One region of the Paenibacillus sp. 37 genome, then DNA from elsewhere that is predicted to be linked to it. Evidence: riboswitches for the same ligand, from Rfam matches in the RefSeq annotation. Region 1 holds a riboswitch; each other region holds the start of a gene.
What was found. Region 1 has a riboswitch for S-adenosylmethionine ahead of F0220_RS24990 (methionine ABC transporter ATP-binding protein). Riboswitches for the same ligand answer to the same signal wherever they lie in the genome.

Region 1 (7,954 bases):
TACCTGAATCTGCGGGTCCTTCGCAAAATCGTTGATTTCTCCATCATGGGAGATCGTTGGAAAGGGTTTATCATTACAGTGTTGCTTGCAGCAGGTGTAGGATTTGCAACGAACTGGATTGGGAATACGATCTTTGGACTGTTCCTGCCAGCGCGTGTATCCTTCTTGTTTACCTGCCTTGTGGTTGGTGTGCTTGTGGTGGTGGTGTATCTGATTCTCATGGTTGTGCTGCGTGTACTGCGCAAGGACGAGCTGGGCAGTTACCCCCGTATTCTGCAAAAAATTCTCCGTCCACTTATGCGTCTTCAACGTGGAGCCGGGCAAAGAGGTTAAAAATACAAAGTGCATTATTCAAGCATAAATATTTTATGAAAATAGGATACAAGCTCTGTCTGCTATTGAAGCGGACAGGGCTTTTTGTATAGTTAAGGCGAGCTGAGCAACTGAACTCCACATTAGCCCAGCAAGCAAGGATAGCAGTGTATAAAGGTATTCCCATCATCCGTCTTTGACTGCTCTATATGACCTTTAGCATTAGTGTGTGATGGCTTTGGCATCATGAGCCAGTGCTGTTTTCAGCATGCCATACCGGTGTTCGTGACTCATCTCAAACAGCCATGGGCGGCGAGGTGCCGTCAGATAACCGAGACTATCCCGAGTCTGAAGCCAGTCCTGTCTGGTGATCGGTTCATAAGGCGTGTCACCCCATACGGAGAGCAGTTCCGGACTATATAATCGTTGCCCTTCTGGAAGCCATTCCTCATCCAGTAACGCCTGAGCGTATAATGTATGTTCACCCGCCTCGTCTTCACGATTGGTAAACAGACCAGGCCAATATTCAGCGCGCGAGCCACGATGGGGAACCAAACGTGCGAACTCCAACACTTGTGAGTGTACTTGCTCCACGCCAAACAACAAGGCATATAGGCCTTTACCAAACATGATCCGCTCATCCAACTTTCCAAAATGTTCAATGACGCGTCCTGCGAGTCCTGTTCCCCGTCCAAGAGGAAAGACGATATGATTCAGACCCGCCAGATTATGCAGATGGAATGCGGGTTTCGAAAGTACTTCTTTTTGAAAATAAGGATGCTGCACCACCCGGCTCTCGATATAGTTCTGCTCATTAATAATTAATGCCACACTTAGCAGTGAACTGCATCGTTCCAGCCAAAAGCGTTCCCAAAACGGCGTCATAAACGCCGATACGTGAAAGTGTGACAAGAGATGGAAACAGCTTCGTCCGATCCGGCGACTGTTCATATACAGCAGTAGCTGGGGATAGGCATCCTGGAAAATGAGTGCATTGCACCGCTCCAGCAGCCGATACATATACTCGCGATCGCTCTGATTCTGTAGATTATGCATTAAGTCACTCTGAAGATCTGTCATGTGATATCCGCCGTTGCGAGAGACCATATGGGCCAGCAGTGCCCAATGGAGTTCAGGGTATTGCTCATAACATTCCAGATAAGCTGCCGTGCGGGTGATATTACTCCGATTATGTTCCTGGGTCAGTGTCTTAATCTCTTCCAGGATGATGCAATCTTCTTCGCAGACGAGTGCGCTTTGAACCTGGTCCGTACGTGCAAAAGACTTGCTGCTGGCAGGTAACAGACGCTCCACCTCAGACTGTAGGGCAGCTGCCGTATCGGTATCCCACTCGATGTCACGCAATGGGTGACGAAGCTGTGCTGACGCTTGCCATGCAGCCTGTTTGCCACGCCAGATTTCCCGGGCAGCACCCGGAATGGAACGGACCATCTGCAGGAGGGACCCGTGATGTTGTTCGCTGGAAGAATCGGTTCTGGTGGAAGTCATGATGTGACATCCTTTCATGATGTTCTGGGTTTAAATTCACAGACCATGTGGTTTATTCTAAGTATGCGCTGATTATTTGACTTCCACTCGCCAATTTGCTTCACTTAGGGTAAGACAAGGTACAGAAAGGGAGATGAACTGAATGGAACAGATTACTTCCAAACCGGCTTTTGATGTAGCCATCCAATCCCCACGTTTGACGATTGCCGTATTCAAGGCAGACTGGTGCGGTGACTGCAAATACATCGATCCGTTTATGCCTGAGGTTGAAGAGAAATATGCACGTGAACTGACTTTGATTGAGGTCGACGTGGATCAGGTTGGAACCGTTAGTGAAGAGCAGAATATTCTTGGCATTCCAAGCTTTGTGGCGTATACAGATGGCCGCGAACTCGTACGGTATGTGAACAAGCTGCGCAAGTCAAGAGAAGAGATCGAGCAGTTCCTGGATCGCGCAGTTGAGGTGTACAACACGATCCATAAATAATGTTATATAAGTTCAAATGATGAATATTCACACAGGCACTCCGATGACAGAATAACCTTTTGATCGCTGTTATCCCCAGATTTCTTTGATCCCTTTTATTAGGGGGAAATCCGGGGATAAAGGCGAAGCATATGCTTTCGATGCAGCTTTCTTTCAGAAAGCTTTTAGCTTCGCTTCTTCAGGCTATTTCTGTCCTCTCCGTTATTGTGTAAATTTTTCATTGAACTTATATAAATGTATGACAGGTTCATGTTGTTAAAGGGTATACTAGATGAAACGCCATTTCTCTTGAAATAGGGAAATGGCGTTTGTGTGTTCTGAACTCTGTTTAAGACACAATTCAACTGGCTATCCCCCAAATAACATAACCCCAATGACCTGCGGGTCATTATTTCACCAGACGTTAACATTTTGTCACAAAGCGCGACGTCAATGAACATTTTATCCGGTATAATGAATTTAGTTGTGAAATAAGTGTCAAAGTACCGAAACAAGCGGAGAATATTCTTCGCCATCTTAAACCAACAGCGGGTGAGAAAAATTTGAAACACTTAACTTTGTTTAAATGGTTAACCGTATTAACCTGTCTTGTCATGTTTCTGGCCACTTTTGGTGGAGGCATCGTAACCAAAACGGAATCAGGCCTTGGCTGCGGAACAGAATGGCCTTTATGTAACGGAAAACTCGTTCCGGCACATACTGTGGCTTCACTCATTGAATATTCCCACCGCGCTGTAAGTGCACTGGCTGGACTGTTGTCCATTGCCTCATTTGTTGCTTTTCTGCAGTTCGGCAAGTCACGCCGTGACCTGCAATTGTTTTCTTTCTTAACTCTTGTATTTGTTATCGTCCAGGGAATCATGGGTGCTTTTGCCGTCGTCTTCTCCCAATCTTCAGCAGTCATGGCACTGCATTTTGGTTTTGCACTGATTGCTTTTGCCAGTTCTCTAATGATGGCGCTGGGCATAAGGCAGGAGGCTAAAGATGGCGGATTGGAACGCCTGAATAAATACCCTCGGGTTAGTAAAAAATTCAGGAATCTGGTCTGGTTCTCCACTATTTACACATATCTCGTGGTATACACGGGTGCATTTGTGAGTCACACGGATTCTGCTGGCGGATGTTCCGGATTTCCGCTCTGTAACGGGCAGATTATTCCTGAGCTTTCGGGTGGGGTAGCGGTTGCTTTTGCTCACCGTGCAGCAGCAGCGTCGCTCGTGATTGTTATCGCAATTCTGGGTCACTTCGCTTACCGTAATCATCCGGACAACAAGGAAATGCGGACCCTTGGCGTGGTATCCGTTGTTCTCATCCTGATGCAAGTAGTCATTGGTATTTTCATGATGGTGACAATGAACCGTCCGGAAGTATACATGTTTGTAGCTCTCGCTCATATGCTGGATATCGCCATATTATTCGGAGTTTTAACGTATATGAGTTTCCTGGTGTACAAGCTGCATCGCCCGGCTAATCGTTTCTAAGATATAGATCCATTCTTTTTTCCAAAGGTACTTGGGCTAAATATGAAAGTCCACCATCCAGTGATGTACATCATTGGACAGGTGGACTTTGTTTGATGTCAGGGGGATCAGGGCAACCTATGGCAAGCAGCAATTACACGGAATGGATGATGTGTTACGTTTACGGTGATGAATTCTTGTTGATTTGGAAAAGAGGAGGTTAGATATGCTGCGAACGTTGTTGGGGGAAAAGCCACGTATAAACGAAGGTAAATTGAAGGCAGCGATGGACGCAATGGCGCATACGCTTGAGTTATTTCAACGACAAATGCATGTGGACCATGATCCCACGCATGACTATCGGAAACTGTATGTGTGGACTCAGGGACTTATCTCCTCACTGGATGAACTAGAGCAAAGCTGTTTCGCTGCTGCTCATTTTCGCAATAAGGTCGTTGCAGGCTCAACGGATGATATGACGGCGACTGAAAAAGCAGAGTATGCACGGTATGTGTATTTCTACAAAGATGGCTTTATCCGCTGCTTTGCCATCCTGGATAAAGTGGGTACGGTACTAAATGAAATATTCCAGTTGAATACTTCAAATACCAAAGCGCATTTTTCTTATTTTACAGTGTTAAGGCAGTTCGATTATGCGAGGGAGCACCATGATCTTGCGTTGCAATTAATACAGATCAAGGACTCTTATCGTGAGCCGATGAGCAAGCTGCGCAAACGACGTAATATGGAAATTCACTACATGAACTCAGAAATGCATGATGACCTGTGGCAGTTACACCAGACCTTGCAAGGTAAAGTGAAATTGGAGGATTTGAATCAGCATGTGCAGGAAATGCGTCAGGGCGTCGATATGGTCTGTGAAACGTTAACAGCCTCTTATCGTTATATTAACAAAATATGGAAAAGAAATAATTCCCTTTGACAAATCGGAATACTTGGAATATACTGAGTTTCAATTAGAGTGTTACAATGACGAAGAATGAAATGATATTTCTCAAAAGTTACATTCACATTATAAAGCATAAACTACATGAACTTATAAAATCCTACAATAACATATTTCTTATCGAGAGCGGCGGAGGGACAGGCCCGATGAAGCCCGGCAACCGATTTGTAATGACATGATACATGTATCATTCGTTATAGATGTTAGGTGCTAATTCCTACAAAATGGTGCAAGGCACGATTTTGGCAGATGAGAAGGTATATTCTTTCACGTGAAGAGCCCTCTTTGTTTCTGCAAAGGGCTCTTTTTTTGTACTTTAAGGGGAGTTTTCCTTTAGATCGGGTAAAGATACATGTAGGTGGTTGGAAAGGGGCAAGTGCGATTGATTGAATTAAAAGGTTTAACGAAAACGTACGGCAAAGGGGCAAAATCTACAACAGCGTTATCCGAGCTGAATTTGAACATCCAAAAGGGCGAAATCTACGGCGTGATTGGGCATTCTGGAGCGGGCAAAAGTACATTGATTCGCTGCATTAATTTGCTAGAACGGCCTACGGAGGGTGAAGTATGGGTTGATGGGATCAACCTGACTGAACTGAGCAAAACCGAACTGCAGCAACAGAGACGCAAGATCGGGATGATTTTTCAACACTTTAATCTGTTATCTTCGGCAACGGTATATGATAATGTGGCTTTTCCGCTAAAGCTTGTGAATACACCAAAGGATGCCATTGATCGCAAAGTGAAGGAAATGCTCAATCTCGTTGGCCTGGAGAACCATAGCAAAAAATATCCAGCTCAATTATCGGGTGGACAGAAACAACGTGTAGGGATTGCGAGAGCACTTGCAAGTGATCCGAATGTACTTCTCTGTGATGAGGCTACTTCGGCACTTGATCCGCAGACGACAAATTCAATCCTGAAGTTATTGCTCGACATTAATGAAAAGTACAACCTTACGATTGTGCTGATCACACATGAGATGCATGTCATTCAGAACATCTGTGACAAGGTAGCTGTCATTCATCAAGGTGGCATTGTGGAACAGGGACCTGTAACCGAAGTGTTCCTGAAGCCGCAGCATGCGATTACGCGGGACTTCATGATGCGTGACCATGAAGCTGGACTCGCTCTGGAAGAGACCGCTCTGGCGAATGCAGGCATTGAATTGCAGGCAGGTGCTGCTTCCAAACTTGTGAAGATATCCTTTCTGGGTAACAAAACGTATGAAGCGATTTTGTCGAGAACGGTACGTAAGACAGGCGTGGATTTTGCCATCCTGCAGGGTACAATCTCTACGATTAAACAGGTGCCTTATGGACAGCTGACCGTTCGGTTCGAGGGTGATTCCATTGCGATTGATCGGACGATATCAGAATTAACCGCAGAGGGACTTGATGTGGAGGTGCTTCGTTAGATGGATTTTTCAACCGTACGTTGGGAAGAGGTTGGTAAAGCCTCTATTGAGACGCTGCAAATTTTGGGTGTATCAGGCTTGTTCACCGTAATCTTTGGTTTACCGCTCGGAGTTCTGCTGTTCATGACAGCCCGATCTGCTTCGATCAAATCACGGACGGTGTACATTATATTGTCCTTGATTGTGAATATTTTGCGCTCAGTTCCATTTATCATATTGATTGTTGCTCTTATTCCATTCACTCGTATACTCGTCGGTACAGCTACAGGAGTGTTAGGTGTTATACCACCTTTAGTTATTTCAGCAGCTCCTTACTTTGCTCGATTGGTGGAGACGACGTTGCGAGAAGTTGATCGGGGTGTCATTGAGGCTGCGCAGGCGATGGGCGCATCGACCGGACAGATTGTAAGACGGGTCTTACTGCCTGAGGCACTGCCTGGACTGCTTGCGGGTATAACGATCACCATCGTTACGCTTGTCTCCTATACGGCGATGGCGGGCATGGTTGGTGGTGGAGGTCTGGGAACACTGGCAATCAACTATGGATATTTCCGTTATCAAAATGAAATCATGATTATATCCGTAGTGTCGATGATCATTCTTGTGCAAATTCTCCAGATGGCCGGAGATCGCTTGGTTACATTTTTCACCAGGAAATAACACATAGATAACATGATGGATATGCATTCATGCGGACGCCACATGAAAAAAATGATTAGAGAAGGGGTTTTACACATGAAAAAATGGTCTTTTGCTCTACTTAGTCTTATGTTAATTGTGGTTCTCGCAGCTTGCGGAAACAACAAGGACGCCGATAGCGGCGCAGACAATTCAGCAGGGGCACCACGTACAGTTGAATTGAAAGTTGGAGCTTCACCTACACCACACGCAGAGATTCTGGAAAGCATCAAGCCTGAGCTGGAAGCACAAGGTATTCGTTTACAAGTCGTTACGTTCAATGACTATGTACAACCAAACCAGCAACTTGCTGATAAAAAATTGGATGCAAACTTCTTCCAGCACCAGCCTTATCTGGACACAGAGAATAAAGAACGTGGATTCAACCTCGTTACTGTAACACCTGTTCATGTTGAACCTTTTGGTGGATACTCCAAGAAGATTAAGTCTTTGGATGAATTGGCTGACGGCGCAAAAGTAGCCATTCCAAATGACCCATCCAATGGTGGACGTGCACTGTTGTTGCTTGCGAAGGAAGGCATTATTACGCTGAAAGACAACACAAATATTACATCTACGATTCAAGATATCACAGCCAATCCGAAAAATCTGAATATTATCGAGCTGGATGCAGCCATGATGCCTCGTCAATTGGATGAAGCGGATCTGGTATTCATCAACGCTAACTATGCGCTTGAAGCAAACCTGAATCCAGCGAATGATGCTTTGCTGATCGAAGATCTGCAAGGTAACCCATACGCAAACATCCTCGTTTCCCGTGAGGACAACAAGGATGCAGATGCAATCCAAAAACTGGCTGCTGCTCTGCACTCCGAAGAAGTGAAAACATTCATCAAAGAACGTTATAAAGGTGCAGTTGAACCTGCAACTGAATAATTCACGATATGTATGATATGTTGTGAAGCTATTAAGAATAAGCCGTATATCTCTTCTGAAGAGATATACGGCTTATTTTATGTTTCCTAATCTGTGCTGACGTGGGGATTAATAAGGGAAGGGTTAGGGCTTATCTTGTTTCTCCGCGTTGGGTGGATGTCCAGATTGGCGGTAGTAGGATAATTCATTCTGATCAGCATACTGCTGCTCATCTGCTTCCTGCAGGT
Region 2 (7,954 bases), 3.2 Mb from region 1:
ACAATTATCCCGGCGTACGGGGAATTGGTGAGAAAACAGCGTTGAAGCTTGTACAGGAATACGGCTCCATTGAAGGGATTTTGAGCAACATGGATAAACTGACCCCTTCGGTGCGTAACAAGATTGAGAATGATCTGGACATGCTTCATCTGTCTCGCAAACTGGCAGAGATTCATTGTGCTGTTCCGGTTGCCTGTGCGCTGGATATCTGTGAATTGCGTCTTGATCCGGATATGGTGATGGACAAGTTTGAACAACTTGAGATGAAGAGCCTTGGCTCTTGGATGGGAGTGGCAATAGGGTGAGCAACATGAAGAACGTACGAACAGGCAAAAAGTGGTGGACAGGGGCTATGGCCCTTGTCCTGGCCTTGCCCGTAATTCTTTCGGGAGCAGTAAGTGCACCACAGACAGTGGATGCCAAAGCAGCAATTAGTACCAAAGTACAGAAAGTAAAAGCAGCAGGACGTAATTTTACCGTACAGACCGTTTCGATTCCAAAGGGAACACCGGTTACTGTCGGACTCGCGAAGAAGCAAGTTGGCCAGACGGCAACATTGCCATCGATCGTGAAAGCCTATGGTGCGCAAGCAGCCATTAACGGAGCATTTTTTGAAGCATATAACGGAGCACCAGATCCATATGGCATGTTAATAGCAAATGGTAAGGTCATACATATTGGAAGATATGGAACATCCATCGGATTTAAGGAAGACGGCTCGGCGATCATGGATTCACTTCAGGTGAGTTTGACAGGTAAAGTAACGGATAAAAAAGGTAAATCACGCAGTTGGTATGCGACTTTTATTAATCGAACCCCTTCAGCGAACGCAAGCATTACGATGCTGTATACGCCTGAACGAGGTGCCACAGTTGGGTTCAAAGGTGGCACTGCGGTTGTCATGGAGAAAGGTATCGTGACCAAAAAAGTGCCCAATACCAATGTAGCGATTCCTAAGAATGGCTCGGTATTGGTCTTCACAGGTAATCAGAAGTCTTCTTCGGACCGTTTTACCGTTGGTTCGACCGTAGAAATGAATTATAAGTATACGAACGCAGCAGGCAAAGAGATCCCTTGGCAAGATGTAGTGACTGCTGTGGGAGCAGGACCCCGTCTGGTGAAAGACGGCAAGGTAGCTGTCAATCCGACGAGCGAAGGTTTCAAGGATGCCAAGATTCTTAATGCTTCTGGAGCCAGAAGTGGTATTGCGATTATGGCGGACGGTTCTGTTATGCTGGCTACCGTTTCCGGAGCAACAATCAAGGAGTGGGCAGCGGTGATGCAGAAGCTTGGTGCCAAACAGGCCATGAATTTGGATGGCGGTGCTTCCTCGGGTATGTATGCCGGGGGCAAAATGCTGACTTCACCAGGCCGGCTCTTGAGTAATACACTCGTATTTGGCGGCTCTGTGCGTTAAAAGAAAGTGATTATGGGAGGTATGATGCCAAATGACACTCACATCGGATCGAAAGCCAGGGGAGGACAATACAGCTGTTCTGGCCATTAATGTAGGACTGCCGCAGCCGCTCCCTGGGCAGAAGCGTGAGGTGCTGAGCGGCATTGTGAAACATCCTGTATCCGGCGCGGTTTTCCTGTCATTCACTGGAATGACAGGGGATGCGCAGGCGGATCTGGTGCATCATGGTGGGCCTGACAAAGCCGTTTGTGTATACGATTACAGTCGTTATCCGGCGCTGGAACAACTGATGGATCGCACGCTGGATTGGGGAGCTTGTGGAGAAAATCTGACAGTTCAAGGCTGTGCCGAAGAAGACGTCCGGATTGGTGATGTGTACGAGTTGGGCGAAGCTACAGTGCAGGTCAGTCAGCCCAGACAACCTTGCTTCAAGCTGGGTGCAAGGTATGACTTTAAGGACCTGCCTGTTTATTTTCAGGAGAGTGGATATACCGGCTTTTACTTTCGTGTACTGCAAGAAGGTGAGGTAGGGCCTTCATCGATATTTCGACGGAACAGCACCGGTCCAGCCTCAATGACGGTTCTTGAAGCCAATCGAATCATGCATCAGGGGAAAGAAAATGTCGAAGGTATTCAGGCGTTGCTGGCCATTCCTGCGCTGTCAGACAGCTGGAGGCAAACGTTAATGAAACGATTGTCCAAGCTGGAGAACAAGTAGCAGGGTAATTATAGTGTCATCAAGTAAAGCAATTCGAATTCCTTTTTAAACTAACTTGGGAGTGTGACTAACATGACGATCTTAGGCGCAATTGAAGCAGGCGGAACCAAATTTGTATGTGGTATTGGCACAGAAAACGGAGAAGTTTTGGAACGCGTAAGTTTTCCAACAACAACACCGGAAGAGACCATGGCTCAAGTGATTTCGTTTTTTGAAGGCAAAGGCATTGAAGCTCTGGGCGTAGGTTCATTTGGTCCGATTGATCCGATTGAAGGAAGCCCAACATATGGATATATCACAACAACACCTAAACCACATTGGGGACAGTATAACGTGATAGGCAAGCTCAAGGAGCATTTTGATGTGCCGATGACATTTGATACGGATGTGAATGGTGCGGCACTTGGAGAAGCAACCTGGGGCGCTGCACAAGGCCTTGAGAGCTGTCTGTATATCACTGTGGGTACAGGTATTGGTGCAGGTGCTGTGGTTGGCGGTAAAATGGTCCATGGATTGTCACATCCAGAGATGGGACATATCATTGTACGCAGACATCCGGAGGATACATACGAGGGTTTCTGTCCGTATCATGGTGACTGCCTCGAAGGCCTTGCAGCAGGACCGGCCATTAACAAACGTTGGGAGCAACCGGCTTATGAACTGCCTGCAGATCATAAAGCTTGGGAGATCGAAGCACATTACCTGGCACATGCACTGATGAATTATGTTCTCATTCTTTCTCCGCAGAAAATCGTCATGGGTGGCGGAGTAATGAAGCAGGAGCACCTGTTCCCGATGGTGCGTAGCAAACTGCAGGAGTTGCTGGCTGGATACGTTCAGCATCCGGCACTTCAATCCGACATTGACCAGTATGTTGTTTCACCAGGACTTGGCGACAATGCAGGGCTGTGTGGTTCGCTGGCGCTTGCCAAGTTGGCATTGAATAAGTAGGTCATTAAGGGATTGACGAATTTTACCATTGTGGTATGATATGGGCAACAGCATAGTACGGTTAATGAGGAAGCACCTCTCTTGCATGGATTTTGCAGGAGGGGTGTTTTTTTTTGCTGCCTATAGGTAGTATCTCTAACTCGTATAAGCTGAATATTCAAAGGGAGGGAACGAAAATGGAAGTCATTTTCATGAACAGATTGTCCAGAATGTCGGATCAGAATGCAGAGTATGCACAGTTATGGATTGGGGAAGAGGAAGATAGTTGGCAGCTGGGATGGAGTCGCTACGAGGAAGGAGAGCGTGAGGACAGCATCTGGTATGAAGGGACTTCTTGGGAGGAGCTGCTTCATATTTACCGTCATCAGCTTGCCATACAGATGAGTGAGGGGTACCGACCGCAGTTGCAGGGGTTATTTCATGAGAATGATGATCTGAAGTCACGCAGTTATGGTGGACAGCGGCTCCATTGTTACAGTGAGTTATACGGCAATGAGCAATTATATACGGATCTGTGCACATGGCGCAGGAAGAGAGCTGTGTCTGACCGGAAGGCACCGTATTTTATTGCAACAAATCGTTTGCTGCGTTTGATCAGTGCCTTTGTTCCGCAATCGCTGGATGAACTGATGCAACTGCCGGGCGTAGGAGAGAGCAAAGCAACTGAGTATGGTACGGAATGGATGGAGATTACAAACGGGTTGGAGCGTTCAACGACATTCCCGCTGGACTGGGTATACACGGCGCTGAAGGAGGAAGAGTATGAGAGTTGGTTATACAAGCAGAGAGAGCAGAAGTATAAGCAGGAACTTGATAAGTTCACCACGCGTAAGCAGGTGCTTGAAGGCATGAAGGAAGGGTATACGTTAGAGGAGATTGTTAATCGATCCGGATTATCCCGACGTGAGTTGGTTGAGCTGTTAGAGGCACTGGATCACGAAGGTTATGACACCGATTGTCTTCTTGATGTGGAGCTGGCAGTGATGCCAGAGAACGAACAAGAGGCCGTATGGAGTGCGTATGAGGAGCTGGGAGATACGTTCCTGAAGCCAGTATTACATAAGGTGTATGGAGGAGAGAAACCCGATGGAGGAAGTCTGGAGCAGGTCTATGAAAGACTGCGCATGATTCGAATTCGCTTCCGTCGGCACGCAGAGACAGAGAAGAATGTTGGTTAATGATCAGAAATGAAAAAAGACGAGGCGTTTCTCCCGGAGGAGCGCTTCGTCTTTTTTCATTTCATACGAGTTCATACCCAGTCTTTCTTGCGGAAAATGAAGAACATGCTCAGGCCCAGTGTAACCATCAGGCCAATTACAACAAAATAGCTGTATTTCCAGTTAAGCTCTGGCATATTCGTAAAGTTCATGCCGTATATACCGGTAATGACCGTCAGCGGCATGAAGACCGTGGTAATGGCGGTAAATACACGCATGATCTCATTCGCCCGGTTCGCAATACTGGATTGGTAGGCTTCTCGCAAGTTGCCCATCAGGTCGCGATAAGTCTCAAAGGTTTCAGATATTTTTACAGCATTCTCATAGATGTCACTGAAATACTTTTGCAGTTGATCATCGATGAGACGCAGATCTTTTTTGTTCAGGGTGTTGATGACCTCTTTCTGAGGTCCAAGGACTTTTTTCAGCCACAGAATCTCACTGCGCAGCCCGATGATTTCATTCAGATGTGACTTTTTGGTGTGCATCAGAATGTCTTCCTCAAGCTTCTCGATCCGTGCTTCAATTCGGTCACCTACGGTGAAATAATTATCAACAATCAAGTCAACCAGCAAATACAGCAGACGATCCGGTGTGCTGATTTCCTGTTCCCACAGGATGGGTTTCAGTGTGCGCAATTCGCTGACCTTTTGCTTGGTAACACTAATAATGAAATGTCTGCCGAGGAATAAGTTCACCGCACGTAGAAATATCTCTTCATCATCGAAACGGATGCTATTAATCACAATAAAATAATGGTTCTCATAAATTTCAATCTTCGGACGTTGTTCTTCGTCACTAAGACAGTCTTCCACAGCCAGATCATGCATCAAGAACAGCGGCTGAAGTACCGCCAAATCGTCTACGTCTGCATCAATCCAGTAAAATCCTTCCGCTGGTGGAGTCAGCGCCTGCTGAATGTCGTCCACCGGAATAAATACACCGTTGTTTACCAACCGGATTTTCATCGTTAATCTACTCCTTCTGCACCCGCCAACTTGGCGGATATTATCATTATGGGCGCAAAAAGAACAAATCAGCCGGTCGGCAGCGGAGCCTGGAGATCAGGGCTGCGTTCACTATAAAATCAAACGGAAGTCACGTCCCGCTGCCGGCATGCTGATGTCAATTCTCTATGCAGTTTGTCGGAATTCGGCTGCCAGTCAGGCCTCGGGTCGCCATCCATTTAATATGTCACCTCTCACATAAGGGTTTATAACACCTTGTTTAGTATACCGCTGGTACAAGGTGCTTTCAAGCGCAAAAATGTGTCTATTTCGCGCCCTGAGGCAGTGTATGACAACGGATGATGAACGGTTCCGATCTGGGAAGCAGACATCGAACTGCATCTTGACGTGAGGGCATTAATGTAATAAAGTAGACGGTGAACCATATTAAATTACAATCTAATACAGCGAAATCTTATCAAGAGTAGGTGGAGGGACTGGCCCGATGAAACCCGGCAACCGGCGGTATACCGCACGGTGCTAATTCTTGCAGCGACTAAGTGTCAAGTGGCACTGTTGTAACTGAGAGATGAGAGAGGCGCATATCTATTTTACATATGACCTTTCTCGAAATCCGAGGAAGGTCTTTGTCATATGCCCCGACTTCTCAGCAGTGATTTTCGCTAAGGAACTTGAGGTTGTTTGTAACGTTGGATGAAAGAACAATTCAATGTTTTTACAAGCTCAAGGCAGTCTATAACTGTATTGATGTGAAGACATCAAGCCAGGGGTGGCTGCATCTATCTATGCACAAGGAGGAGTTAGATTTACTATGCCAATCAAAATACCTGATACTCTACCAGCAAAAGAAGTACTTGAAGGAGAGAATATCTTCGTCATGGATGAAACTTCTGCATATCAGCAGGATATTCGTCCACTCCGTATCGCTATATTAAACCTGATGCCCACAAAGGAAACGACCGAAACACAATTGCTTCGTCTGGTGGGAAACACGCCTATTCAGGTGGATGTCGTTCTCGTACATCCCAAATCCCATACGTCGAAGAATACGTCTCAGGAGTATTTGGATCTGTTCTATAAAACCTTCGATGAGATTGAGCACCGCCGTTTCGATGGAATGATTATTACGGGTGCCCCGGTGGAACAGATGGATTTCGAAGACGTGAACTATTGGAATGAAATCCAGGAGATCTTCGAATGGACCAAAACCAATGTGACTTCAACCCTCCACATATGTTGGGCTTCCCAGGCAGGTTTATACCATCATTTTGACGTACCCAAGGTTGCACTTGATGAAAAGTGTTTTGGCGTTTTCCCACATACCATTAATAAACCACATGTTCCGTTGTTGCGTGGATTCGATGAAGTATTCAACGTTCCACATTCCCGTCATACGGAAGTGAGACGCGAAGATATTGAAAAGAATGAGAATTTAGAGATTTTGGCTGAATCCGAGGAAGCGGGGATCTTCCTGGTTGCTACCAAAGACGGCAAACAGATTTTTGCCACAGGACATGCCGAGTATGACCCGTTCTCATTAAAGTGGGAGTATGACCGGGATGCAGCCAAAGGGTTGGATATCGCATTGCCTAGACATTATTATCCGAATGACGACCCTTCCCGTGTGCCACCGGCTACTTGGCGCGCTCATGCCAACTTATTATTCTCTAACTGGCTCAATTACTATGTGTATCAAGAAACACCTTATGATATTGGTCCGCAAATCTAATCGAGATTACAGGAGGATGCAGCAATGGAAGACAACAACAAGTTGAAAATCGAAAGCCGCTTAGCACAAATTGGGTCCATCAATGAACCGGTAACAGGCGCCATTAACTTTCCGATCTATCAATCCACTGCGTTTCGCCACCCGAAGCTTGGACAAAGCACGGGGTTTGATTATATTCGTACGACTAATCCAACCCGTAAAGTATTGGAAGAAGCCGCTGCAGCGCTGGAGTCCGGTGATGCAGGGTTTGCCTGTAGCTCGGGAATGGCCGCGCTGCAAACGATTTTTGCCATGTTTGGTCAAGGGGATCATCTGATTGTATCGCTGGATCTGTATGGTGGAACCTATCGTCTGCTGGAACGTATTCTGTCCCGTTTCGGCGTAACTGCAAGTTATGTGGACACGAATGACCTTGCAGCACTGGAGAAGGTTCGTCAGCCGAATACCAAAGCGGTATTTATTGAGACACCAACCAATCCACTGATGATGATCACCGATGTGGAAGCCGTTGCTTCCTGGGCGAAAAGTTACAACCTGTTGACCATTGTTGACAACACGTTGTTGACTCCATTTTTCCAACGTCCGATTGAACTGGGTGCCGATATCATCATTCATAGCGCTACCAAATATCTGGGTGGACACAATGATGTGCTCGCTGGACTAATTATTACCAAAGGTGAAGCGTTATCTGCAGAGATGGCGTTCTTGCATAATTCCATTGGAGCGGTATTGTCTCCAAGTGACTCCTACCAGTTGATGAAAGGGATGAAAACGCTGGCTCTTCGCATGGAGCGTCATGAGCACAATGCACTTACTATTGCTAAATACTTGCTTGAGCACCCAGCGGTGGTTGAAGTGTATCATCCAGGCCTATCCGATCATCCGGGGTATGAAATACAGAATAAACAATCCACCGGTAACACAGGTATCTTCTCTTTCAAAGTGAAGGATGCA
Region 3 (7,954 bases), 270 kb from region 1:
CAAAGAGAGCAGAAACTACGGAATATACAAATCACTGGGAATGACATCCCGCCAGATCCGATTCTCGGTCACGATGGGAATGATCGTGCTGTCCTCCATCGGAGCGATACTGGGTATGCTCGTCGGCGTATATGTACTTCCTCTTCTGCTCGAACTGGTCCTTTCCGGTTATGGTATCGTCGAGCTTCCGCTGATCCTGAATTGGGGTGGAATGATACTGTTCGCCTGTCTAAGTATCATTGCAGCGGGTCTTGGTTCATGGTTCTCTTCGCGAATTATTCGTGGGGCATCGCCACGTATGTTGGTTATCGAATAAGGTAGTCAGGATTCTATAACGCAATAACAGCCCTTCCATGCCTTTATAAAAGGTGGAAGGGCTGTTATTGCGTTATGATTTAACTCCGCCATTTCTTCGCAAGTTCACCAATCTGATGTGGCGTAGTGCGGCAGCAGCCGCCAATAATTTTCGCGCCCGCAGCAACCCACTGTTCCGAAGCATCACTCATACTGCCACATGTACCCTGTCCACTCCACGTCTTCGTTGCTGCATCGTATACTTCTCCCGAGTTCGGATACACAATCACAGGTTTATCGCTGGTACGGCTCAAAATACCCACTGCTTCCGTCACCACTTCCATCGGAGCACAGTTCAGGCCAATCGCCGCAACCTGCGGCTCGGAGCCAAACGTCTGTGCACATACCTCAAGCGGTGTGCCTTCGCTGATGCTTGTCCCGTCTTTTAAAGAAAAAGATAACCAGGCATACGCATGAGGAAACTCCTTCAGTAAATCAACCAGCACCTGTGCTTCCTGCAAGGAAGGAATCGTCTCAAACGCCAGAATATCAGCACCCGCTTCAATCAGCGCCGCCATACGCGGACGGTGAAATGCGGCAATCGTCTCATCCGACACGCCGTAATGACCCACATACTCTGAACCGTCCGCCAGATAAGCGCCGTACGGACCAACGGACCCGGCAATAATTGGACGTGGACGAAGACAATTTCCTTCGCGATCCCCTGTACGATCTGTTATATACTCCTCATTCTCCACCGTCTCAGCATGTACCGAAGAAGCTTCTACAAGCTGACTTGTCGAGCTTTCTCTCCCTACTAGTCTACTCTGCACTTCTGCCCACACGTCATCTCTCGCCTGTGCAGCCAGTTCCACCGTCTTGCGGATCAGCTCCAGTGCTGCCTGTTCATCGATCCCTCTCTTGCGGAAACCATCCACCGTCGCCTGATAACTGGATGTAATCGCACAGTCGGCTCCTGCTCGAAAATAATCTGCATGGACCTGAACGATAACATCCGGATTCTCAAGTAACACACGAGCAGACCATAGTGGATCATCGAGATCACATCCATGCTGTTCGAGTTCCGTTGCCAGCGCTCCATCCAGAATCATGACCGGATGTTCACGCAGGATCTGTTCTAAGGGGTTAGTCTGTTGTGCTTGCGTCATGTACTTGTCCTCTTTTCTTATTCACACGTTCTGTCAGATAATAAGCAGCGTAACACACTGCAATAAACGGAACCCCACAATATAGCGCAATTCGCTGTGTCGGGTCAAAGGCAATACCTATGCATGAAGCCAGGCATAATATAAATGAAACAATTGGTACCACCGGATATAGTGGTGTGCGGTAGACCAGATCTTTGACCGCATGTCCTTCCCGGATATATTGTCTGCGGAACATGTATTGGGAGACACTGATACTCATCCATACCGCAACGACAGCCAGACCTGAAATGGAAACCAGTGTAATATACACGGTACCTGGCGCAATGATGCTGGACAGCAAGGCCAACGCACCACCCACCATACTAATCAGAAGTGCATTCAGCGGTACCCCGCTTTTGGTCAATTTGGCAAACCACGGAGAGATCGTTTTTTTGTCAGCCAGAGACCAGAGCATCCGTGAAGATGCATATAGGCCCGAATTGGCAGCAGAGAGAATCGCCGTCAGAATAACAAAGTTCATAATGTCTGCTGCATAGGGTACACCCACCCGCTCCATTACCGCTACAAACGGACTTTCCAGTACACTGGCATCCGACATGGGCAACAAGGCCGACAAGATAATAATCGTTCCGATGAAGAAAATAACCAAACGCCACAGCGTTGTATGAATAGCTTTCGGTATCGTCTTTTCCGGGTTCTCCGTCTCACCCGCGGCAATGCCGATTAACTCGGTGCCTGAGAAGGCAAAGTTTACAGCAAGCATGGTCATCAATATGGCTGTAGCCCCATGAGGGAACCACCCGGATGCGGTAATATTCGATAGAAATGGAGCCGGTTCAGAATCCGCCATGGGAATGAACCCAAACATGGCTGCGCCACCGATAATAATGAAGATTACGATAGTCACTACTTTTACAGATGAGAACCAGAACTCGGATTCCGCAAATAATTTCACCGTTAATGCATTAAACAGAAAGATCATCAGTGCAAAGAGCGCACTCCATATCCATACGTTCACCGATGGGAACCAGCGCTGCATCAGCAATCCAGCGGCTGTGAATTCGGAGCCAAGCGCAACAGTCCAGGTTAACCAGTATAACCAAGCCACCGTGTAGCCTGTTGCCGGTCCGATATATTTGGCTGCATAACTATGAAATGCTCCCGTCTCTGGCATATGAACAGACAGTTCACCAAGGCAGAGCATCACCAGATATACAACGATGGCTCCGATTAGATAGGACAGAATGGTTCCCAGTGGTCCCGCCTGCTGAATGGTGTAACCTGAGCTGAGGAATAATCCCGTTCCAATGACTCCTCCGAGAGAGAGCATGACCACATGCCGTGCTTGCATTTTCCGCTGAAAATGCCCTTTGTCGTTGTTGTTTTCCATACCAGCTGCTCCCCTACTTCTTCATCCAGAAAAAACAAAAAAGACCCACTCTGCCTAAAGAGTGCGCCGTTACTGACAAATAAAAACAAACGCTCCTATCTATCAGGCTTTCACCCGCTGGAATTAGCACAGTATCCTTCAGATCTGTTGCTGAGGTTTCTAAGGGCCAGTCCCTCCACCTCTCTGGATAAGAAAATGATTTTTTACTAATATAGCGATCTATCATGAATGTGTCAACATTTAAATAATAAATGGCACACCTCGCTATTCCGTGGAAGACCCCGGATTGGTGATGGTGGTCTTTACCTCATACGTGATCGGCACGGTGCTAAAAATTTTATCCCAATCGTCTTTGACTTTTTTCCATGTTTTAGGTTCTTTAATACGCAAGCTATCCCGAAAATCCGCAACATCTACTTTATAGGTATGCTGCAGTTTGTATAACACCTGTCGAATCTGTTGTTCAGCCAGTTCAGCAAATTCTTTTTCCAATTCTCTGAGATAAGCACCTTTTTCCTCTTCCTCTGGAGCACGCCAATCCTCCATCAACCAGCCTTCGGATTCAGTCTTCACATGGAATGAAATATCATCGCCAACCACTTTTGGAATTATTTTTGTTTTTTTCTTCTTCATTTCATATACAACAGTGAATCCCGCTTTATTGTATGTCTTCAAGATGCCTCCTTTTTCTTTAGGTCTGATCCACGACAGCCCTTCTAGATCCGTTTGGCTGAGTTCCCCGATGAATTTGGTCGTTTTCCCATCAAAGATACTGGCACCGGAGAACTTGTCCTCTCCATTGAAGTTCAGTACATTCTGGAGCAAAAAGCTGGAACCGGATTGCATTTGTGCATCTAGTTTGGAGAGTAAAACGGGGTCCAGGATTTTATTGGACAAGTACGAATTACCGGTAATACCTGTAAGATAAAATGCTGGAATCCGGGAAGGATCATCTGAAGTCAGTACATCAGCAGCGCGATGATGGCTAATCAGCACCAGACAGTTAGGACGAATATCGTTATCCCGAAGTACAAAATCCAGCAGCTGGTCCAGACCATACTTTTTGGCGATATCCTTGGACACAACGATAACCTTCAGATGATGCCCGATGAGCGGATGATCTCGCCTTAGTGCAAACTGACGAAAGATTTGCAGCAAGGAATCTCCGGTAAGCTGTTCATTGGAGTAGGACGTTTTACCAGAAGCAGGTGACCCGGATTGTTGGCTCTTCTGACTGCTGGAGTTACCGGGAGCAATCTGTACCGTGGCTGTCACATTGTTCTGCTTGGAATACGTTCCTCCCTGATTAGCGATGTTTTTCTCAAATTCCGTCTCTTTGCCAATATCGATCCCAAGACCAACGTATACACTTAGATCCTCTATCTCCCGACTGCTCCAACATCCGGATATCGTTAAGAGTATGCATAATACAGTGGCTAAGCGTAACAACATACGGAATGTAATCATGCATGCTTGCCTCCTTTTTTACGAATCAGACTTAACAACAGTAGTACCAGAGGTAAAATGGCAAACAACCATACGGACACGTTACCCAGCATATCTCCTAGTTCGAAGGTATCATCCACGGTCTTGGGCATCATTGCTATCAGATAGATGAACGGAAGCAGACCGTACATAATACCTTTGATTTTTTTGGAACGGAACAAATCACGAATACCCACCGACGCGCAGTAATGTGTGATCGCTGTAGTCGAGAAAATTTGCATAATCCAGATGACCAGCAATAATGATTCGAATCTTTCGAATATTAAACCTTGTATCTCAAAGCTTCTTACCAAATCCAGCGTTGGCCAGGTTCGCGTTTTGATCCCATCAAGGGATAAACTGCCTATGACCATGACAACCGTGATCAAGTAGATAATGGTGGATATGAATATCCCCCAGCTCATCGCTTTATTGCTTTTCTTCGGATTTTTCATATAGGCAGTCATGACTAACATCACCTCATAGCCCGTATAAGACAATAGTGATGGTTTTAGCCCTTTGAAAACGGGCATAACCCCATCACCGAGAACGGGTCTCAGATTGCCTATCTCGAATAACTGATTACTGAGCAAAATTTCAATTACAAATATAATGATCGTAATCGGCAGAATAATCTCGAACACGCGTACAATGACACCAAGCCCACCCGAGATCATATATATACCGATCCACATGAAGACCATAACAATTGCCCAGGTGGGGGTGCGTTCGAGTAGATACATTCCTGTCACATCAGCCATGACTCTTACTTCAAAAGCTGCAATCACCGTGAAATACATAATCATAGCAAATCCCAGTATGTAAGCAATCCAGTTCCCCGTAATTTCGCGGGTGAACTGGAACACGGTTTCCCCCGGAAATCTGCGACACAGGGTAACCATAATTATTCCAATACCTGTAATAATCAGTCCAGACAGTATAATGGAAATCCAGACATCTGGTGTTCCTACAGCCTTGCTAGTTGTTCGAGGTAACGTCAATATCCCGGCACCAAGCATGTAATTGACAATAATTACAACGGCCTGTGTCGTGGTTAGCTTTCCTTGGGAGCCATTCACTTTAGTTCACCTCCAGACCTTCTGTGAGTTAGCTTATTTTTTTCGGTCCTGATCTATCGGATTTGTCATTTTGGGACGCATTCTCATCATATTTAGCGGTGCACGGATAACGAAGTCCTTCCATTCATTGATGTGATAAGGAACCGCTGGTGCCACATAAGGTACGCCAAAGCTTGAGAGTCGTGCCAGATGCGTACACACAAGCAGAAAGAACATAACCACGCCAAACAATCCGAGTACGGCTGCGCTGAACATAGCGGCAAATCGGAGAATCCGTAGTGTTAATCCCGCACTATAGACTGGAATCGTAAAGGAAGAAATGGCCGTAACCGCTACGACAATGACCAGAAATTGGCTTATAATTCCCGCCTGCACTGCTGCTTGGCCAATAATCAGACCTCCTACGATACCCATCGCTGGCGCAATTGGTTTAGGCAGCCGTATCCCTGCCTCCCTCAGAATTTCAATCGAAAGTTCCATGATCAGTACTTCAATGATCGAAGGAAACGGCACGCCTGTCCGCGTTTCAATAATCGTCAGTACCAGCTTCGTTGGAATAAGACCCGGATGGAAGGAGATAAACGAGATATAGAGCGCAGGAGCAAGCAATGCCAGCATCGCGGCCATAAAACGCAGCACTCGCAAAAATGTTCCGGGAATCCAGCGTTCATAATAGTCCTCGGGTGACTGAAGCAACATGCTAAAGGTCACCGGTACAATTAATACAAATGGCGTTCCATCCAGCAAAATTGCCACTCGGCCTTCCAGAAGGGCACCCATTACCCGGTCAGGTCTTTCTGTATTCAGTACCTGCTGAAAAGGACTCAGCGTATTATCTTCGATGAGTTGTTCCACATAACCTGATTCCAGCATCGAATCCATATCCATCTCTTCAATTCGCTTGCATACTTCAGCCACGAGTTTGGGATCGGCAATATCCTGAATATAGGCTATCGCCAAATCTTTTTTGATCCGTGAACCCACTTCATACTTCTTAATAAACAGGCTCTGATCACTTCCATAACGACGCAAAATGCCTGTATTATCGCTTAATTGCTCTGTAAAACCAATACGAGGTCCACGGAGCAATCCCTCTGACAACGGTTCATTTACACCACGTGTTTTGATCTTATGAGCTCCAATTAATAGAGCTCCCGGCAATCCATCGACCAACAGTGCATTCTTGCCAAAAAGCACGCCAACTGAGACCTTTTGAAGGGACTGGGTCTCCTCAATCAAACTGACAGGTAGTAGCTGATCTTGCAGGTAGGCCGATAGTAAATGTGCATTATCCGGATGGAGGAAACCCTCCCGCTTAAGCTCTGGAACGCCCTCCAACATTAATGGTGTAATCAGGTGATCATCGATTAAATCTTGATCTACCAGGCCTTCGGTATATATGACGGCTGCCCGTGTATTCGTTCCCCTAATCGTAAATTCCCGAATATGCACGTCAGCATTTTGACCAAAGCTTTCTCTTACACTGGTCAGATCCGTATTGTACTTGCCGGTTAATTTAATATTCGCATATTGGCCTGTTTCGGTCCCTTCACCCTGCCCTTTAGCTGCTGGCGAGATATCCTTCGAGGATACGGACGATTGCTTCGAACGAGAGAAGCTTCCGCGCTTAATGGCAGCATTGATCCAGCGCGCGCTCAAGGTAATACCAATTGGAATGATGAAGACCAAGAATGCCTGGATCCATATGGACCAATCCGGCACGTAGGATACAATTGTTGACCACATGTTCCCACCCCAACATTTCTCTGCATGACAAAGCTGCAGGTATTCCCAAGTATTGTGTCCCCGTTTGATCACAATAATTCCCGTTTTTTTGTGTACAGAACAGCAAAAAAAAAGCGGTTCCTGTATTAGGAACCACTATTTGCTCTATATTATACGATTCTGGTCACATGCTCCGCTTTGGCATCCAACAAGTGAGCTGATGCAGCAATTGCTGTAAAATCATTCAGTGCAATCTCAATCTGCTTCTGGCTCTGCTCCACATATTCTTCTACCTTTTTGGTACCGCCTGTGATATTACCAATCTCCTTCGTTATTCCGGTAACGCTATCACGAATCTCATTAATCGAACTCTCCACCATTGCGGATAGTTTCTTAACTTCCTTGGCCACGATATCGAATCCTCGTCCAAATTCTCCTGCATGTGCAGCCTCAATGGCAGCATTCAACGCGAGCAGTTGCGTCTGAGACGAAATCTCGCGTATCGTTCGTACCACGCCCTGAATTGATCCGGCTTGTTCCTGCAAATGAGTCAACGTTGCACGGTTAGAAGTCGACACCTCAGAGATATAGGAGATACTTGACATTAATTCCTGGCTCCGTTCAATGCCTACATCTGCCTGCCCATTCAGTTCATGGGACATCGTTTTCAGCTCATTCACTACGACCGAAATGTTGTTCTGACGGTTGGTAATGTTGGTGGCGATTTTGGAGACACCAAGTATCTTCTGATTCGTCTCATCGTACACCGGCATATATGTCGCCTCAAGCCATACGGAATTCCCCTTTGCATC

Region 2: another riboswitch for S-adenosylmethionine. It lies ahead of metA (homoserine O-acetyltransferase MetA); the one in region 1 lies ahead of F0220_RS24990 (methionine ABC transporter ATP-binding protein).
Region 3: another riboswitch for S-adenosylmethionine. It lies ahead of mmuP (S-methylmethionine permease); the one in region 1 lies ahead of F0220_RS24990 (methionine ABC transporter ATP-binding protein).

The regions. Positions count from the first base shown of each region.
Region 1 is NZ_CP043761.1:5,836,151-5,844,104, reverse strand. Features, by position in the region: gene F0220_RS25015 (putative polysaccharide biosynthesis protein) at 1-333, shown strand, start outside; gene F0220_RS25010 (DUF2515 family protein) at 535-1,821, opposite strand; gene F0220_RS25005 (thioredoxin family protein) at 1,964-2,308, shown strand; gene F0220_RS25000 (COX15/CtaA family protein) at 2,851-3,789, shown strand; gene F0220_RS24995 (Cthe_2314 family HEPN domain-containing protein) at 3,995-4,711, shown strand; SAM riboswitch class I at 4,850-4,991, shown strand; gene F0220_RS24990 (methionine ABC transporter ATP-binding protein) at 5,118-6,152, shown strand; gene F0220_RS24985 (methionine ABC transporter permease) at 6,153-6,812, shown strand; gene F0220_RS24980 (MetQ/NlpA family ABC transporter substrate-binding protein) at 6,888-7,727, shown strand; gene F0220_RS24975 (DUF2167 domain-containing protein) at 7,851-7,954, opposite strand, start outside.
Region 2 is NZ_CP043761.1:1,981,904-1,989,857, forward strand. Features, by position in the region: gene F0220_RS09035 (5'-3' exonuclease) at 1-305, shown strand, start outside; gene F0220_RS09040 (phosphodiester glycosidase family protein) at 311-1,417, shown strand; gene F0220_RS09045 (MOSC domain-containing protein) at 1,449-2,135, shown strand; gene F0220_RS09050 (ROK family protein) at 2,208-3,086, shown strand; gene F0220_RS09055 (HRDC domain-containing protein) at 3,263-4,264, shown strand; gene corA (magnesium/cobalt transporter CorA) at 4,336-5,271, opposite strand; SAM riboswitch class I at 5,723-5,846, shown strand; gene metA (homoserine O-acetyltransferase MetA) at 6,083-7,000, shown strand; gene F0220_RS09070 (PLP-dependent transferase) at 7,025-7,954, shown strand, end outside.
Region 3 is NZ_CP043761.1:6,105,330-6,113,283, forward strand. Features, by position in the region: gene F0220_RS26265 (ABC transporter permease) at 1-316, shown strand, start outside; gene mmuM (homocysteine S-methyltransferase) at 396-1,463, opposite strand; gene mmuP (S-methylmethionine permease) at 1,441-2,853, opposite strand; SAM riboswitch class I at 2,946-3,047, opposite strand; gene F0220_RS26280 (Ger(x)C family spore germination protein) at 3,118-4,320, opposite strand; gene F0220_RS26285 (GerAB/ArcD/ProY family transporter) at 4,317-5,417, opposite strand; gene F0220_RS26290 (spore germination protein) at 5,451-7,163, opposite strand; gene F0220_RS26295 (methyl-accepting chemotaxis protein) at 7,313-7,954, opposite strand, start outside.